2 regions of the Pseudoalteromonas sp. APM04 genome follow, and region 1 is predicted to be linked to the other one. Evidence: predicted binding sites of a transcription regulator. Region 1 holds the regulator's gene; the other holds the start of a gene.

The links. Region 1 encodes FliA, which starts transcription of late flagellar genes. Its sites were predicted from a motif close to CTAAAGNTNNNNNNNNNNNNGCCGATA; they were not measured.
Region 2: pomA (flagellar motor protein PomA) is a predicted target of FliA. The motif match lies at 1,712-1,738, and genes of this name have one in related genera.

Annotation. Positions count from the first base shown of each region.
Region 1 is NZ_CP094441.1:947,731-950,913, forward strand. It holds gene flhF (flagellar biosynthesis protein FlhF) at 1-746, shown strand, start outside; gene MTP24_RS04470 (MinD/ParA family protein) at 739-1,599, shown strand; gene MTP24_RS04475 (RNA polymerase sigma factor FliA) at 1,626-2,336, shown strand; gene cheY (chemotaxis response regulator CheY) at 2,376-2,759, shown strand; gene MTP24_RS04485 (protein phosphatase CheZ) at 2,778-3,183, shown strand, end outside.
Region 2 is NZ_CP094441.1:2,720,513-2,723,695, reverse strand. It holds gene dxs (1-deoxy-D-xylulose-5-phosphate synthase) at 1-270, opposite strand, end outside; gene ispA ((2E,6E)-farnesyl diphosphate synthase) at 372-1,259, opposite strand; gene MTP24_RS12555 (exodeoxyribonuclease VII small subunit) at 1,262-1,504, opposite strand; gene pomA (flagellar motor protein PomA) at 1,799-2,566, shown strand; gene MTP24_RS12545 (flagellar motor protein MotB) at 2,569-3,183, shown strand, end outside.

The DNA of each region.
Region 1 (3,183 bases):
ATGTATCTCGCCAGCAAGGTTGGAAAGCACTTTTAACAATGGTTGAAGATCAGATGCAGACAACCAACAACGAGATTTTACGTCAAGGCGGTGTATACGCCTTAGTCGGCCCAACGGGTGTTGGCAAAACAACAACCGTTGCTAAATTAGCTGCGCTTGGCGCACAAAAATACGGTGCAGACAAAGTCGCTTTAATCACAACAGACACATACAGAATTGGTGCTTATGAGCAACTCGCCACTTATGGCCGAATTATAGGTTGTGGTGTAAAGCAAGTTAAAGATGCTAATGAATTAGCTGAAGTTTTATATCATTTACGAAATAAACGACTAGTATTAATTGATACTGCGGGTATGAGCCAACGCGACTTGCGCTTAACAGAGCAACTTAATACGCTAATGCGTAATCAGCGTGTTGATATTCGCAGTTATTTAGTGCTCAGCGCAACATCGCAAATACATGTGTTGCAAGAAACCGTTAGGCACTTTAAAAAAGTGCAGTTAAGTGGTTGTATATTCACCAAATTAGACGAATCTTTAAGTTTAGGTGAGATTATTAGTATAGCGATTCAAAATCGCCTTCCAATAGGGTATCTTACTAACGGTCAACGAGTACCAGAAGATATTCGAGTTGCAAATGCTGAAAAACTAGTTAAAAAGGCTGAGCAACTCTATTTAAAAAGAGCAAAAGTACAACATTCAAGGCACCAAGCAGTGGCGCCAAGCACAGTAGGGATGTATGATTAACACAGTATTAGATCAAGCAAGTGGCCTGCGCAAAATGAGTCAAAACAATAACAACGGCGTAAAAGTTATCGCTGTCACTGGCGGTAAAGGTGGAGTAGGAAAAACAAATGTTTCTCTGAATACTGCAATTGCATTAGGCCAGCAAGGTAACAGAGTGTTGGTTCTTGATGCCGATTTAGGCTTAGCAAACTGTGACGTTATGCTAGGACTACGTGTTGAACGTAACTTATCACATGTTTTATCTGGTGAATGTGAACTTGATGAAATTTTAGTTGAAGGCCCCGCAGGTATAAAGATTGTACCCGCAACGTCAGGCTCTCAAAGTATGGTTGAATTATCGCCTTCAGAGCACGCGGGACTTATACGGGCTTTTAGTGAATTAAATACAGAATTTGATATTTTAATTGTCGATACAGCCGCAGGTATTTCAGACATGGTGCTGAGTTTTTCTCGCGCGGCACAAGACGTCATGGTTGTTGTATGCGACGAGCCCACATCGATTACAGATGCTTACGCGCTCATTAAAGTGTTGAGTCGCGAGCATGGTGTATACAAATTTAAAATTGTTGCAAATATGGTCCGTAGTATGCGTGAAGGGCAAGAGTTATTTGCTAAACTTTCCAAAGTGACCGATCGTTTTTTAGATGTATCAATGGACCTGGTCGCAACGGTTCCCTACGACGAAAATATGCGCAAAGCAACGCGTCGCCAAAAAGTTATTGTAGAGCTTTTTCCTAATTCGCCGGCGGCACTTGCTTTTCAAGCGTTAGCAACAAAAGCAGTTAAATGGCCAATACCTAATCAACCATCAGGTCATCTGGAGTTTTTCATAGAGAAACTAGTAAACGGCTAATTATGACAACATTGGTGAATAAAGTTATGGGATATCAATCAGCACAAAACTTAAATGTGATTGTTGAAAAACATGCATCACTTGTCAAAAAAGTGGCATGTCATCTTATAGCGCGTTTACCAGCCAGCGTGCAGCTGGACGATTTAATACAATCAGGAATGATAGGTCTGATTGAAGCATCTAAAAGTTTTGATGCAACCAAAGGGGCTAGCTTTGAAACTTTTGCGGGGATTCGTATTCGTGGGGCAATGCTTGACGAGATGCGACGTGGCGATTGGGCACCCCGTTCAGTACATCGTAAAAGCCGTTTGGTGGCCGAAACAATTGCTTTTTTAGAAAAAAGCTTAAACCGTGAGCCAACAGATATAGAAGTTGCTGAAAAACTTGAAATTTCGTTAAATGAGTACCATCATATCTTAAACGATGTAAATGCAAGTAAAGTACTCGGTATTGAAGACCTTGGTGTTGATGAAGATGCCATCAGTCCAGTGGGCCAAGATTTAGCGCTAGACAAACCGTTTAATAATGTTAAAAATGAGCGGTTTAACGAGTCTCTATTAGGTGCAATAAAATCTTTACCAGAACGTGATGCAATGGTGCTGTCTTTGTACTATAACGATGAAATGAATTTAAAAGAAATAGGGCATATACTCGATGTAAGTGAATCGCGTGTAAGTCAAATACATGGTCAGGCGATGATTAAGCTTAAAGCTAAAATCAATGACTGGATAAATTAGTAGTAAGTAAACAAGGTTAAGACCTCACTGGGGGATGTTTTGGATAAAAACATGAAAATTCTGGTTGTTGACGATTTTTCAACAATGAGACGTATTATTAAAAATCTGTTGCGTGACTTAGGTTTCACTAATGTTCAAGAAGCAGACGATGGGTCAACCGCTTTGCCAATGCTACAAAATCAAGTATTTGATTTTGTTGTTACCGATTGGAATATGCCAGGAATGCAGGGTATAGACCTACTAAGAGCAATACGTGCGGATGATAAGCTTAAACACATTCCAGTATTGATGGTAACGGCTGAAGCTAAAAAAGAACAAATTATAGCGGCAGCACAGGCAGGTGTTAATGGTTATATCGTTAAGCCATTTACTGCTGGAACACTCAAAACTAAATTAGAAAAAGTATTTGAACGTTTAGGCTAATGATAGGGGGAGAGGCTTATGTCAGCACTTGCTGCGCCTCAAATAACTTTAGAACAAGCTCGTCAGCTCGTTGTTTTTCTAGAAAACGGTGAGCAAGACAAAGCCAATCAGTTAATTTTAGATACCGCTTCTAAGGAGCAATCTGAAATATTTGCTGAGGTTGGAAAGTTAACCCGTCAATTGCATGAAGCTTTAAAAAGCTTTGAGCTAGACACTCGCTTATCTGACTTAACTACCGATGCTATTCCAGATGCAAAAAAACGGCTCAATTATGTTATAGAAATGACAGAAAATGCCGCGAATAAAACAATGGATGCTGTTGAGGCTAGCCTACCAATTGCTCAACAGTTGGCAGACGAAATATCTCATATCAAACCGACATGGGATCGCCTAATGAATCGAGAGATTGAGTTAGGGGAGTTTA
Region 2 (3,183 bases), 1.7 Mb from region 1:
ACCCGTTAAGATCTTATGCGGGTAGGCTTGATGCCCAACATCCCACACTACACGATCTTCTGGTGTGTTATATACATAATGAAGTGCAACTGTAAGCTCAACTGTGCCTAAACCAGACGCTAAATGACCGCTACTTTGCGATACAGAGTTAAGTAAATACTCACGTAGCTCATTGCTAAACTCGGGAAGTTTATCTTGCGCTAAGTCTCGTAATTGAGCTGGTTTGTCAACCAAGTTAAGTAATGGATACTTGCTACTATCAAGTGTCATGGCTTTTTTATATCCTTCGATCACATTCGCTTTCAAATGGGAGTGAACAACGAATGTTAAGTAATAATGTCAGTGCTATTTGCAATACGCTTAAACTGTGACTAGTGGTCACGTTCAATAAGGTAATTTGCCAGCGACGCAAGAAGCGTAGTATCTGCATCAATAAGTGCTAACGCTTCGTGGGCTTGTGTTATTAAATTTTGCGCCTTTTCTTTAGCGCCTAGCATACCTAATAACGCCGGGTATGTCGCTTTATTCGCTTCTATATCTGAGCCTTGTGGTTTACCTAGTATAAAGGTGTCACCTTCCACGTCTAAAATATCGTCGTGTACTTGAAATGCCAGCCCTATAGCATACCCAAAAACGCTCAAGTTTTCTAAAGTTTGTTCATCTGCTTTTTCACTGCACAGTGCACCTAGTGTTATAGCACAGTTAATTAGTGCACCGGTTTTTAACTTATGGATGCGCTCAAGCTCTTGTACAGAAACAACTTTGTCAGTTGCGGCAATGTCTAAACCTTGTCCTGCCACCATCCCTTCAATACCTGATGCATGTGCAAGTGCAGCAATCATTTTTACTTGTGATTGCGCTGAGCAATTAAAGTTATGTGTGGCTATAAGTTCAAAGGCAAGAGTTTGTAATGCATCACCCGCTAAAATGGCTTGCGCTTCGCCATACACAATATGGCAAGTGGGGTAGCCGCGGCGTAAATCGTCATCATCCATAGCTGGTAGGTCGTCATGTACTAATGAATAACTATGAATGCATTCTATGGCTGCAGCCAAAACGTCTAAGTCACTTTTTTTAGCGCCTAGCATTTCACCAACAGCGTACACCAAAAAAGGGCGCAGCCTTTTTCCACCATTAAATAAGCTGTAATGAGTGGCTTCTTTTATTGTTTTATCGCTATCGAGCGGTTGTTCAAAGTAGCTATTGAGTGTAGTGGCTACATCTATTTGAGCACGTTCAATATAGTCTTTTATGCTCACAACTATTCCATATCATTATTAAAGTTTGTAAGTGCTGACTTTTCGCTATTACCCATTAAAATAGATACTTTTTGTTCTGCTTGCTGTAGTTTTTCAGATGACGCACCAGCGAGTGCAATACCACGCTCGAACTGCTTTAATGATTGTTCAAGCGATAAATCACCTTGTTCCATTTCACTAACAATTGTTGATAATTCTTCTAGTGCTTTTTCGAAACTTAAGTTTTCAGGTTTTTTAGTCGCCATCTTTATTTCAGCTTACATGATAAATTTAGGAGCCAATTTTAGGGGGAATGCTAAACTAGGTCAAAGGATGATATGAGTTTTTTACATTTAGCGCGATTAATCGCGTGTTAATCAGTGTTATTAGTCAGGAAAACTCGATAATTAGGCAGTGCGCCTAACTTGATATAAAATAATAAATATAACTTTTATGTTTATTTACAAAAATGACTTAAGCAATTCAGTATGTTGCCGATAAGCAGTTAATAATAAAAAGTTTATGATAAGGCATTTAAACATGAAATCTCTGGAGGAAATGTGGATTTAGCAACCATAATAGGGATCCTAGGCGCAATAGGCTTAATTGTCATGTCTATGTTTATGAGTAGTAGCGGTGAAATGGGCATGTTTGCCGATGCGCCTTCAAGTGTAATTGTATTTGGTGGCTCGCTGTTTATTGTTTTATCAAACTTCACTATGTCTCAGTTTTTAGGGATAGGTAAGGTTGTTGGTAAGGCATTCATGTTTAAAATTGAGTCGCCTGAAGAGTTAATAGAAAAAGCAGTAGAGCTTGCGGATTCTGCCCGTAAAGGTGGCTTTTTAGCACTCGAAGAAGCTGAAATCCCAAACCCATTTATGCGTAAAGGCGTTGACATGCTTGTTGACGGTCATGACGCAGATGTTGTGCGCGCTACACTTCAAAAGGATATTTCCCTAACCACGACCCGTCATGAACTAGGTGCTGGCTTATTTAAAGCACTTGCCGACATAGCTCCCGCAATGGGAATGATTGGTACATTGATAGGCCTCGTTGCCATGTTATCAAACATGGACGACCCCAAAGCTATCGGACCTGCAATGGCCGTGGCACTATTGACCACTCTGTATGGTGCATTTTTGGCGAATGTAGTAGCAATTCCGATTCAGGTAAAACTTGAGCTGCGTAAAGACGAAGAAGCGATGAATCAGCGTTTGATTCTCGATGCTATTTTAGGAATTCAAGATGGTCAAAACCCCAAAGTTATTGAAGGTATTTTGAAAAACTACTTGGCTGAGTCTAAGCGTAAAGTTGATACCGAGGAGTAACCATGTCTGATGAAGAGTGCAAATGCCCACCCCCCGGTTTGCCTGCTTGGATGGGTACATTTGCTGATTTAATGTCGCTATTGATGTGCTTTTTTGTACTCTTATTGGCATTCTCAGAAATGGATGTACTTAAATTTAAACAAATTGCAGGTTCAATGAAGTTTGCTTTTGGTGTGCAAAATAAAATTGAAGTTAAAGATATCCCAAAAGGGACATCGGTTATCGCTATGGAATTTACCCCAGGTAAGCCAGAGCCTACACCCATTGAAACTATTCAACAGCAAACCGTTGAAATGACCCAGCAAATGCTAGAGTTTCAGGCTGGTGATGAAAGTTCAGCGGGCGGCAGGCAAGAACAGCGAGGCGATAAACGTGGCGGTGAATCTAGAAGTACCTCACAAGAGCAGTCATCAGAACAAGCAATATCCGCTGCAGATCAAGAGCAAACAAATGAGCTAGTTAAAAAAATAGCGCAGCAGTTAGAAAGGCAAATAATAGATGGTGCAATAGAACTTGAATCATTAGGTCAGCAAATTATTATTCGTATTAGAGAAAATGGCTCGTTTCCTTCGGGCAGTGCTTTTTTACAACCTAAGTTTAAACCGATTATTCAAGAC